4 regions of the Chryseobacterium nakagawai genome follow, and region 4 is predicted to be linked to each of the others. Evidence: riboswitches for the same ligand, from Rfam matches in the RefSeq annotation. Region 4 holds a riboswitch; each other region holds the start of a gene.
What was found. Region 4 has a riboswitch for cobalamin ahead of prpB (methylisocitrate lyase). Riboswitches for the same ligand answer to the same signal wherever they lie in the genome.

Region 1 (3,214 bases), 2.3 Mb from region 4:
GATCATAATGCACAGGGAATAGGAATTCAGAATAGAGTAGGATTGCGAAATGTTCCTGCTATTCAGAACATGCTCTTTATGAAGTTTTATAATTGGGATGGCAATATCCTTCAATTGGAGAATCAACCCTTAGTTCCTATTATCACTCATGAAGAAATGGGTTCTTCTATTCTGGAGGTGATAGGCAAAATAAGAGATGATATGATGTATAAAGATCTGTTCCGAAAAGCCTTTGGAGACGAAACCATTACTGCTGAAAGAATTTATAAAAGTATTGCACAGTATGAGTACACCCTGATTTCTGCTAATAGCAAATATGATAAGGTAAAAAGAAAAGGAGGAGAAACTTTCACAGAAAATGAAGCCTTGGGATATCAGACTTTTCAACAGAAATGTGTGAGTTGTCATAATACAGAATTATTTACCGATCAGAGTTTCAGAAATATCGGGTTTCCTGTAAATCCGGATACCAATGAGGCGGGACGGGGAAGAGTTACCGGTATTCCAGCAGATTATATGAGCTTCAGAGTTCCTTCTTTAAGAAATGTAGAATATACGGCTCCTTATGGAAGCTATGGCCAGTTCCCAACATTAAGGGCAGTCCTTGATTATTTTGATAAAGGGGTTCTATCTGCAGATAATCTTGATCCTGTTTTTAAAAATAATGGAAACAGAATTCCTCTCTCAGAGCAGGAAAAGACCAATCTTATCCTGTTTCTGAAAACACTGAGCGATCGTGAATTTGTGAAAAAATAATCATTGCTAAAAACAGAAAAACTCAGTAAAAATTGATTGTTTAAATCCCGTTACAATGTAGCGGGATTTTTCATGTTTATTGATTGATAATCATTTTGTTCTGCATACCATCGTATCTGGTGGGAATTTTATATCTTTGCCGGAATTTGGTGAGCCATAATAAGCTCTTAAAAGGGAATCCGGTGAAAATCCGGAACAGACCCGCTGCTGTAAGCTCCACACCAAAGTTTTTGAAAAATAGATCCACTGTTTTTAGGAATGGGAAGGATTTCAAAAACGGAGTAAGTCAGAAGACCTGCCAGAAATAATAAACGTTTGACGCTTTCGTGGAATAAAGCTTAGGACAACAATGATTTTGTGCAGTGACAGCTGTGCTTTGTCGTTGCTTTTCTTATATCCATTAGCGTCATCATGATCCATGAATGAGCTAATGATAGCAAAACTAACTACATTTCAATTCCATAAAATTGTTTTCACGGCATTCGTGTTTACCTCACAATTCCTGTTTTCTCAGACTCATAAAAAAGACAGTATTAAAGGAGAAGCTATAAAGACTGTCAATATTTACAAAAAGAATTTTAAAGAAATCCTTCCTGCTCAGGTCTTACAAGGCGAAGAGCTTGAACGGCTCAACAGTCATTCTGTTGCTGATGCACTGAGATATTTTGCCGGAGTTCAGATTAAAGATTATGGCGGAATGGGTGGTTTGAAGACGGTCAATATCCGAAGTATGGGAAGTCAGCATGTAGGTGTTTTCTATGATGGAATCCAATTAGGGAATGCTCAGAACGGATTGGTAGACTTAGGAAGGTATTCTTTGGATGATCTTGAAGAAATCTCATTGTACAACGGTCAGAAAAGTGAAATTTTCCAGCCTGCCAAAGATTTCGGGTCATCGGGATCCATTTATTTACAACCCAAAACACCAACATTCACCGGCGGTAAGAAAACCAATCTTCTGATCAGAGCAAAAAGTGCTTCTATTGATTTATTTAATCCTTCCTTCCGTTTAGAACAAAAAATTTCAAAAAGAATTTCAGCAAGCGCCAGTGCAGAATTTCTCCAAAGTGATGGCCTTTACAAATTTTACTATGGTAGGAAATTCCCAAACGGTACTACAGCAGCTGATACCATTTCCAAAAGATATGATTCCGATATTAAGGCAAAGCGTTTTGAAACCGCTATTAATGGAACTTTAAATAACGGAAGCTGGAATATCCGTGGATACGGTTATATTTCAAACCGTGGTATTCCGGCACCTATTGTAAAGAAGCGTTTTAAAGCAAGAGGTGCAAGAATGCTTGATGAAAACTATTTTGTACAGGCCAATTTCAGAAAAAAGCTGTTTCCTAAGCTTGAAACTCAGCTGAAGGCGAAGTTTGCTTATGATTATACTTATTTTAATGATACAGTATTATCTCAGGCAGTTTATCCCGCAAAAAATACCTATATCCAACGGGAGGTTTATCTTTCATCTTCCAATATTTATACAATCAATTCAAATTGGGATGTGAGTTTAAGTGGGGACTTTCAGTATAATAATCTTGATGCTGATTTACGTGAATTTTCTTATCCTACGCGTTATACAACTCTTGTTGCATTGGCTACAACCTATCAGTGGAACAGATTTAAATTCTTAGGAAGCCTTTTAGGGACATTTACCTTTGAGGAGGTAAGAATGAACAAGCGACCTGATGACAGAAGAGAATTTACACCAGCCTTCTTTATGAGCTACCAGCCGACTTCAATACCGGAACTTACGCTTAGGGCATTCTATAAAAATATCTTCAGATTACCAACTTTTAATGATCTGTATTATACCAGCGTAGGAAATACTTATCTGCAACCCGAGTTTACCCATCAGTATGATGTAGGGTTTACGTATCAGAAAAAATACGATCATTCTTTATTTAAAGGACTTTATATAAAAGTAGATGGATATTATAACAAGGTAACAGATAAAATTGTTGCTGTCCCTACTACCAATATGTTTAGATGGATGATGCTGAACCTTGGAAAGGTCGAAATCATCGGAACAGACGTGAACATTCAGACCGAATTAATGTTTGGAGATGTAAAAGTTAAACCATTATTAGCATATACCTACCAGAGAGCGAAAGATAAAACGATTAGTGAAGGGAAGACAGAAACCTATTATGGACAACAAATCCCTTATACACCCAGGCATAGTGGATCTTTTACCTTAATGGCCGACTATAAAGACTGGAGCTTCAACTACAGTACAATTTATGTAGGAGAAAGATATGATGGGCAGCTGGATAATATTCAGTACAATTTTATTCAGCCCTGGTATACCCACGATCTTTCTGTTCAGAGAAAATTGAGACTGGCAGGGCATCCTTTTAAAATCAACCTTGAAATGAACAATGTTTTTAACCAATATTATGATGTGGTAAAAAACTATCCTATGCCGGGAAGAAATTTCAGACTCACTTTA
Region 2 (3,214 bases), 480 kb from region 4:
AAGGAGCTCTGAAATTCCTTGAAACACTTAATCCCAGATTATACCAATCTAAAGCATTCCATTTTCCTGAAAAAGAAAATAAAAGAGGCGACTTAGTCACTCCAACGAAATCCTGTCTTATTCCTGCTTCAAAACGTAAATCAGTGGTAGGAAAATATCTTATCAATCCAGCAATGGACCCCATATTTCTACTGATATGGTCTATTCCTGAACCATAACCTTCACCTTTATTAAGTTGGTATTCTCCAATGATATTGAAGTTCCACTTTGAGGTAAGAAAATAATTGAAATCATTCTTCAGAATATAATTCCTTCCAATTCCACTACTGAATTTAGGTCTGTCTATATCATTAAAATACTGGAAATTTTCTTCCGTATAAGCTGCTTTAAAAGAGTTATTAAAGCGGGTCTTATTCCAGTCCCAGGAAATTAGGCTTCTTACATTTTGAGTCTGATATTTTGTTTCCGTTTCTCTGTCAAATAAGATTGGAAAATGCTGTTGACCATTAAACCATTCAGAAATCCATGAAATCTGATGATGTGGAGCTAATTTATAAGCAGCTGAAATATTAAAATTTGTGTTGTAATATTCTCCGTTAAGGTTTATATAATTCCGGGGTTCTTTATTCACCTCATAAGCATTCTCACTGATAGAATAATTTCCTGAAGCCTTAAAACTGAATTTATCATTGCTGTATGAGCCTTTAACAAAATTATTAAAGGTATTAAAAGACCCAGCTTCAGAAAATAGACTGCCGTGAAAACCTTGATTGAAATTAAGGCTGTTGTCCAGGTGAATACTCCCTCCAATAGCGCCGGAACCATAAGTCACACTTCCTCCCCCTGCTTTTATTCCGATCTGGTCATATCCGAATAGGGAAATATTGTTCACATCTCCTTGCCCTAGAAAATTGGAATTAACATTAATTCCATTCCAAACAAAAGAAGTCTGTTGAGCAGTAGTACCTCTAAATGATGGTGAGGCAGTTCCACCACGTCCGTTTTCTTTAATATAAATGGAAGACTGAAATCTTAATACTTCGGAAAGATTGCTGGAGTTTTTTTCAACATCTTCAGCATGCATTGTTTTCACAGGGTGAAATTGTTTCACCTTGTTCATCTGGCTGTCGAAAATATAAATAGTATCTACAGCTTTCTCCTGTCCGAAAAGAAAACAGCCATAAGATGACAAAAATAGTATTAGAGATCTTTTTATATCCATATCCTTCTACTTTTCCTCCGAAAGCAATATGTTTTTTTGATTAATTTTCTGGCAGGTCTCCTGACTTTCGCTTTCTGTGCCTTCCCGTTTTTATACAGTGGCTGTTTACAGAAACTTTTATTGCGATTTACAGTTGCGGGGACAGTTTGGGAGTTTCACCCAATTCCCTTTTCATTCCAATATACTGGAAACCAAAATTTTTGCAAAGATAGCTTTTTAAATGTATTAGGCAAAAAGTGAATTTTATGAAAGAAAGACGAAAGCAAAATCGATTGAATCCTGATCTAAAAAAGAATTAATAACCTTCCAGTGTATGTAAAATAAAAAAACATTCCGGAGTGGAATGTTTTTTAATATGTTATTAAGATTATTGACCTATAACTTCTGTAATTGGATTTCCAACATTTCCACTTGGGAACTGAATTTTCAGTAATGAAGAAACTGTAGGAGCAATATCCGTCATGTGATAAGCCTTATTGCTTTCACCTTGTTTCACTCCCCAACCCATAAAGATCAACGGAATGTGTGAATCATAAGAGTTCCATACACTATGAGTAGTTCCTGTTTTAGAATATGGCGGAAGCATAGAGTCGTGAGAGATCAATTGAATATCCCCACTTCTTTGTCTGTTGATTCCATTGATAATTCTTTGCTTGATTGGCTCAGGAATGCTTGATTCAGACACTCTGTCTACAGAAACTGCATATAAAACAGTAGGATCTTTTTCCAGTTCTTTAACAGCGAAGTTTCTTACATCATCCAATTCAAGTTTGCTGTCTGCCAATACTTTTCTATCGAAATAAATCTGATAGTTATCAATAGCGTTAATCAATTTATCAGCTCCGAATTTATCTTTCAGCTTTTGGTTGAGGTTCTTTTCAGCACCTTCTCCAAAGAATCCCGTAGGAATTTTATGTTCTTTTAAAAAACCTACAGAGTGTGCTCCACCATGGTCAGCAGAAAGGAACACTGTGTACTGTCCTTTTCCAACCTTTGAATCCAAATAATTGAAGAATTGTGCTAAATCCTGATCTAATCTGATATAAACATCTTCCACTTCAATTGAGTTCGGTCCAAATTTATGCCCGGCATAATCCGTAGAAGCCAAATTGATGGCTAAAAAGTCTGTAATATTATCACCTCCCAATTTTTCTCCCTCTACAGAAGCTTCTGCTAACTTCAATGTCAACGTATTTCCGAAAGGAGTATAACGAATATTATCTTTTTTGGTTTGATAATCTTTTGCAAGATCATTGTAAGGGAATGTAGGTGTTTTTGCACTACCTAATAATCCTTCCCAAGGAGAATTGTCTGGTGCACTTTCTGTATATTGATTGATCGGGAGCAAAGTATTCCACCCATTAGCTACCAATTTCTCCGGTAAATTCTGAGAATTGAATGATTTTACCCACTGAGGAAGATCATTCATATACCATGTGCTGGTAATAAAGTTTCCTGTACTGTCATCAAACCAGAAAGCTCCGTTTGGTGTATGACCTGCAGGAAGAATAGAAGCTCTGTCTTTTAAAGAAACTCCGACTACTTTCCCTTGGAAATTTGTTGCCAGCCTCAGCTCATCCGTTACTGTAGTTGACCAAAGATTTTTAGGTGAGTGGCTTCCTGTTTTGGTATTGGTTGTCCCCACTGGCTGAACGCTGTCATCGGCAGTACAATATACACCTTTACCTGTTTCTTTATCTGTCCAGTCATTTCCGGCAATTCCGTGAATCGCAGGTACAGATCCTGTATAAATACAAGTATGTCCTAAAGCGGTAATGGTAGGTACATAAGGAATGTGTACGTTATTTAAAGAATAACCGGTATTCAAAAGTCTTTTGAAACCGTCATTTCCATATTTGTTGTAAAAACGGTATAAATAATCCCAACGCATCTGGTCTACTACAAGACCTACTACTAATTTGGGTCTTTCCAATTGAGAATTTTTGTTCTTCTGTGCATTGATTGTAACTACGGACAAAAAAGTAGCTGCCG
Region 3 (3,214 bases), 310 kb from region 4:
TGCAGAGCTTTACATCAGATAAGCTGGTTTTACAACTTGGAAAAGGACAGAGGCTGGAGCGTGGAAAAGTAATAGCCCTAACAAATGAACAAAGCCCTGTAATTTTTGGTGACTTTAATTTTGACGGAACCGAAGATCTTGCCATAAGAAATGGGAATATGGGAAACTACAGTTCGGCATCTTATGATGTGTATGTATTCAACAGCACCAGAATGTCTTTTGTAAAAAGTGCAGAACTTACAGATTTAGGGTCAAACTCTTTTGATTTTTTCGAAACAGATCCGGTACGTAAACGTCTTATTGCCTATGGAAGATCAGGATGCTGCAATTTCTTTACTACAGAATATGAAGTCATTCCAAATAAAGGACTCGATAAAGTGCTTGAAAAAGAAGAAGACGAAAGCGAAGATGGCTATGTGAAAGTTATCATCAAAGAAAAAAAGAATAATAAGTGGACTACCAGAACCAAGGTATATCCATCAGATCAATATAATAGAGGAAAGTAAAATGAAAATCCAGAAAGAAATCGATTTTATCCTGGCTGTAGATGCCTTAAAAAATGTACAGAGAAGAAATTATAATGCAGATGATTCCAGAAGAGAGAATACAGCCGAACACTCCTGGCAGATCATTATTCTGGCCCAAATCCTTTATCCCTATGCTAAAAACCGTATGGATATTGATTTGTTGAGAGTGATAAGAATGCTTTCCATTCATGACCTTGTCGAAATTGAAGCGGGTGATACTTTTCTTTTCGACGAAGCTGCTATGGTAGGAAAGTTTGAAAGAGAAAAGATGTCCGCACAGAAAATTTTCGGAATTCTGGATGAGCCTTTACGTTCGGAATTCTTCAATCTATGGCTTGAGTTTGAGGAAGAGGTAACTCCGGATGCCATTTTTGCCTGTTCTATTGACAGGATTATGCCTTTTATTCTGAACTCCTATACTTCAGGAAAAAGCTGGACAGAGGCTGGGGTTACCGAAAAACAGATCAGAAATATGCTTGAAAATGCCATTACCAGAGCTTCGGATGAAATGGGAGAGGCCTTTGAACTGCTACTGAAGAAAGGTTTGGAAACGGAAAAAGTTTTAAGATAAATTGTATGAAAAGTTTCGGGCGGCCAAAGGCCGCCCGAAACTTTTATTTATAGGATCTGAATTGGTTTCTTGAATTCATCAATTGCTACAAAGGTAAAGTCTCCCACAATTGCTTTTTCTCTTTCGTAAGAATACATTTGTTCTGTGTAGATCTCAACACTTACTTTCATACTGGTTTTTCCAACGTATGAAACTTTTCCGATCAGTTCTACAATTGTTCCGGCAGGAATTGGTTTTTTAAAATCGATCTTGTCACTGCTTACTGTTACCACTCTTTTTCTTGCGAAACGGGTGGCAGCAATAAAGGCTACTTCATCCATAAGCTGCATGGCTGTACCTCCGAAAAGAGTATCGTAATGATTGGTTGTGTTAGGGAAAACCGCTTTGAAGATTCTGGTTTCTGCAGCTTCAATTCTTTCTTCTGTAGTCATATTTCATTATTAATTAAGGCGAAATGAAATAGTATCAAAACAACAGAATAATGACAGGAACGTTGGAAGCCCCTGAAACAATCCATCAGATCAATAAAACTTCAAATCGCGAAAGTTTCTTGTTTAAGAAATCGGCAGGTCTCCTGACTTGTAACATCTTTTACCTCCTTCCCATGCCTCGCACAGTGGATCTTTTGATAAAGATTTTAGTTACTTACAGTTGCGCGACAGTCCGTGATTTTCACACGGTTCCCTTTTAATCTGCGGTTATGCAGAACCAGTTTCTATGATGAATAAGTGTAAAACTTTTTCGGCTGCAAAATTAATGAATTTATTCCGGATTATGATAAATAATCTGGCTGATTACTCTTCCCTTCTTGATCGTCCATAGAGTAGTGTATCTGTACTCTCCGGAACCATTGATCATATAAAGGAAAATGTTGTCATTGTCCAGAGAAGTTACGCCTATATTGTTGAAATCCATGGTAGGCTGGAACATATTTTTGATGGCTTCTCTCACGAAAACAGAACCTCTTCCAGGTTGTTGAAGTCTGATTGATTTAATTTCCGTCATTCCTTCAGGAAGATCATTTCCAATTCCCCATGGCTTTACTTTATCAATGGTAAGAAGCTTTCCTTCGGTATCTTTTTCCTTTTTACGGTAACTGGCATTAGATGGATACACGTCAATCACCACTTTACTTCTTTGGGCAGTAGGAATTTTAGGGTCAGAATTATCTGTAAAGATCAGTGATTTTCCGTTTTTAGATTTAGAAGGTGTATAGGCGGGAAGCTGATCAACAAAAGCAATACGCTCTTTGTTTACCATTCCTTCTTTGTCAAGGGTTTCATAGCGTACAAAAGGTTTTTCCTCGTCCTGCTTTTCAGGGTATTTGATCCAGATCCATTCCGTTTCTCCGGGAGCAGGTTTTACATAAACAAAAACATCCCCTTTACGCATACGGATCTTATCTACAATTTTCCTGTAGTTATCCTTATGTACACGTACATTGGCGTAGCCTTCTTCAGCTTTTACAACACCAAAAGGAACTTTATTCTGACCTTTAACAAAGGCTAAAGAAAAAATACTGAAAGCAGACAGGTACAATGCTTTGTTTACTGAAATCATCTTAACAAATTTTAGATTCCCAAATATATAAATTAAATGTTTTTTGGATGGGTAAAATAAAAAGGTATTTATTGAAATTACCAATACCCTCTAAATAATTTATAAAATTCTTCATCAGGAATGTAGTACTTGTCATTTTCCAGTAGCCATTTCAGGGACTCTTTGCTAAGGTTTAGGCTGTCATAGGTTTTGGTTTTCAAATACTTTTTTTGTCCATCCACGATACTGTATATTATTTGCCCTGTTTTATCATCTATCAATAGGGTTCTCTCTTTTGTCGTTCTATCTTCTGGATGTGGAAAAAGTAAAATATACCAATAGGAATGGATGTCATTAAAAGCTCTATTAATACCTATATAGGGAGAGCCAAATGAATCCGCTATAGCCAAAAGATCATAAAAATTCATTCTGAAATGAGAGTCATGGTCTATTTTCTGTTGTAATGTACCATCTTCAGAATAGGCATACCATATCCCTGCCGGATAGCCGGAAGCTTTTATTCCATATCCAAAATGTCTTATGGTATGAATGAAGCCATTTTTATAGAAATCAATTT
Region 4 (3,214 bases):
CCGGGCCTGTATAATTGGCACTTGGACGAATGATTTTTCCATCCTGTCTCTGTTCAATAATGTGAGCGCTCCATCCTGTCACTCTGGAAATAACGAACAGTGGAGTAAACATAAGGGTTGGTACTCCCATTAAATGGTAAGATACCGCAGAGAACCAATCCAGGTTCGGGAACATTTTCTTTTCTTCCCACATCACGGTTTCTAACCTTTCAGCGATATTATACAACAGCATATCTCCAGCCTCTTCTGAAAGTTCTTTGGCTACTTTTTTAATGACTACGTTTCTAGGGTCTGAAATTGTATAAACAGGGTGTCCAAATCCGATAATTACCTCTTTGTTAGCAATACGCTGGCGAATATCAGCTTCAGCTTCGTCCGGTGAGTTGTAACGGCTTTGGATTTCGAAGGCCACTTCATTGGCTCCTCCATGTTTTGGTCCTCTTAAAGCACCGATAGCTCCTGTGATACATGAATAAAAATCTGATGCCGTTCCGGCAATAACACGAGCGGTGAATGTAGAAGCATTAAATTCATGTTCCGCATAAAGGTTAAGCGATATTTCCATGGCTTTTACCCAGGAATCAGGAGCTTTTTTACCATGTAAAAGGTGAAGGAAATGCCCGCCAATCGTATCATCATCTGTTTCTACATTGATTTCCTTACCATTGTGGGTGTAGTGATACCAGTACAAAAGTCCGGAACTGAATGAAGCTAATAATTTATCAGCAATATCTCTTGCTCCTGCCACATTGTGATCATCTTTTTCAGGCTGAATACTTCCAATAGCGGATACCATAGAACGCATGACATCCATGGGATGAGCCGCTGCAGGAATACTCTTTAAAATATTTCTTACAGAATGCGGAAGCCCTCGAAGGGATTTTAATTTGGCTTTATAATTTTTCAACTGAGCTCCTGTAGGCAGCTGACCATAGATCAAAAGATAAGCTACTTCTTCAAATTCTGCTTTCTCTGCCAGATCCAGAATATCATATCCTCTGTAATGAAGATCATTTCCACTTTTTCCTACGCTGCAAAGCGCGGTGTTACCTGCTGCTACTCCTGAAAGGGCTACGCTTTTCTTAGGCTTGAATGTTGGTTCGCTATTCGTTGACATTACTAATATTTTGTTTAAAAAGGTTATCTAATTTTTGTTCATAGTCATGGTATCCAATGCTTTGGTAGAGTTCTTCTCTGGTTTGCATTGTGTCTAATACATGGGCCTGAGTTCCATCTTTACGAATGTGCTCATATACATTCAACGCGGCTTTATTGGCAGCACGGAAGGCTGAAAGAGGGTAGAGGATCAATCCTACTCCTGCGTTTTTCAATTCATCAACCGTGTATAGATTGATCATTCCAAATTCGGTTATATTAGCCAATACAGGGATTCCTGTAGCATCTACAAATTTTTGATAGAAGCTTAAATCGGGAACGGCTTCTGCGAAAATGAAATCAGCCCCGGCTTCTTTATAAGCCGCTGCTCTTTCTAAGGTTTTTTCCAATCCTTCATTGGCAAAGGCATCTGTTCTGGCTCCGATTACGAAGTTTTCGTCGGTACGCGCGTCAGCAGCAGCCTTCAATCGGTCTACCATTTCTTCTTGGCTTACAATTTCTTTTCCTGGACGATGACCACAACGTTTTGCTCCTACCTGATCTTCAATATGCAGAGCAGCAGCTCCTGCTTTGATTAATGACTTTACCGTTCTGGCGACATTAAACGCTGATGGGCCAAAACCTGTATCTACATCTACCAATAAAGGCAAATCACAAACATTGGTAATACGCTGAATGTCTATTAATACATCTTCCAGCGTGGTAATTCCAAGATCCGGAACTCCTAAAGATCCGGCAGCAACACCGCCTCCCGAAAGATAAATGGCATTAAAGCCTGCTTGTTGAGCCAATAATGCATGATTGGCATTGATGGCTCCTACAATCTGAAGAGGACTTTCTTTGTGCATGGCCTCCCGGAACTGAGCACCGGGGGACTTCCAGTTTTCATTTTTAGTCATTTTAATATGTATTGTTTAGTTGAAATTTGTGCGATAAGAAAGAAGAGTTGCTATGCTGCTGCTGTGCGGTAAAAAGAAAATGATCTGAAGAAATCAGATGCGTTGTTGATGAGCATGAAGCTTGAGGTTGTTGTGAAACTCTGCAGCATGAGAACTTTGTGATAGATCTCTTGCCCATGGATGCATAATCGTGATTGGCTTGGTACATTTTTAACTTTTTACATAGATTAAACCCAATAAAAAGTTCTTGATAAACTTCACGATGTTTTGTGAGAAAGAAAAATTATGGAAAGGGGACACGGATGAGTTATAGACCTACAGAATAAGCACACGCTATTCTGCCAGTATCTACCTCAAAAATGAGATCAGTAGATAAACAATATTATCACACAATTATCCATACCGTATCATACCTGACTATAAGCTTCAGATCGCGAAAGCATCGTCACTACGAAATAGGCAGGTCTCCTGACTTGTAACAGTTTTTATCATCCTTCCCATATACCGGAGTATACAGTGGATATTGATTTGATAAAAACCTTTAGTTGTTACTTACAGTTGCGCGACAGTTCGTGATTTACACACGATTCCCTTTTAATACACCGCTAAGTGTAACCAATTTCGGTTGATAAAGAAGGTGTTAAGAACTCCTTGGTGGTAAATATAGCCATTTTATGAGAACGACAAAATATTTTATGTAAACAATAATTAATTTTGGATAATTAATTGATAATGTTTGTTTTGTGAATCTTTGTTTTTTGGTGATATGATAAAAATCAGTCTTTTTGTAGTGTTTTCTTATTACCAAATCATTAACAAATAAGGCTGAATGTTACATGAAATAAAATAAAAGATGTGTTTTTATGGCTACTTTTTATATTTGAAAATAGTGGAGTTAAGTCTTATAGCGAAGGGTGAGCACTAAGGGATGATTTTATGAATTTTAACGGGTGAATTAAGTTGAGATTATTGATGAATTTAGTGAGTTATACCATTGGCGTTCCTAAGTTTACTAGGAATTAAATTATACTTTCTCTTAAATGCTGCTGAAAAATGTCTCGGATTTTTGTACCCGATAATTTCAGAAATTTCATTAATATTCAAATCTCCTTCAAGAAGCATTTTTTTTGCCTGTTCCATCTTTGTATCATTCCAGAAATTAAAAACGGTAGTTCCAAACAGTTCCTTAAAGCCTTTTT

Region 1: linked by a shared signal. The riboswitch ahead of EL260_RS02870 (TonB-dependent receptor plug domain-containing protein) and the one ahead of prpB (methylisocitrate lyase) in region 4 are both predicted to bind cobalamin.
Region 2: linked by a shared signal. The riboswitch ahead of EL260_RS19915 (TonB-dependent receptor plug domain-containing protein) and the one ahead of prpB (methylisocitrate lyase) in region 4 are both predicted to bind cobalamin.
Region 3: linked by a shared signal. The riboswitch ahead of EL260_RS19210 (acyl-CoA thioesterase) and the one ahead of prpB (methylisocitrate lyase) in region 4 are both predicted to bind cobalamin.

The regions. Positions count from the first base shown of each region.
Region 1 is NZ_LR134386.1:635,645-638,858, forward strand. It holds gene EL260_RS02865 (cytochrome-c peroxidase) at 1-756, shown strand, start outside; cobalamin riboswitch at 887-1,073, shown strand; gene EL260_RS02870 (TonB-dependent receptor plug domain-containing protein) at 1,187-3,214, shown strand, end outside.
Region 2 is NZ_LR134386.1:4,438,688-4,441,901, forward strand. It holds gene EL260_RS19915 (TonB-dependent receptor plug domain-containing protein) at 1-1,222, opposite strand, end outside; cobalamin riboswitch at 1,256-1,433, opposite strand; gene pafA (alkaline phosphatase PafA) at 1,590-3,214, opposite strand, start outside.
Region 3 is NZ_LR134386.1:4,268,562-4,271,775, reverse strand. It holds gene EL260_RS19220 (XAC2610-related protein) at 1-506, shown strand, start outside; gene EL260_RS19215 (HD domain-containing protein) at 508-1,098, shown strand; gene EL260_RS19210 (acyl-CoA thioesterase) at 1,146-1,529, opposite strand; cobalamin riboswitch at 1,646-1,826, opposite strand; gene EL260_RS19205 (hypothetical protein) at 1,861-2,658, opposite strand; gene EL260_RS19200 (hypothetical protein) at 2,736-3,214, opposite strand, start outside.
Region 4 is NZ_LR134386.1:3,961,161-3,964,374, reverse strand. It holds gene prpC (bifunctional 2-methylcitrate synthase/citrate synthase) at 1-1,117, opposite strand, end outside; gene prpB (methylisocitrate lyase) at 1,104-2,015, opposite strand; cobalamin riboswitch at 2,457-2,650, opposite strand; gene EL260_RS17880 (helix-turn-helix transcriptional regulator) at 2,994-3,214, opposite strand, start outside.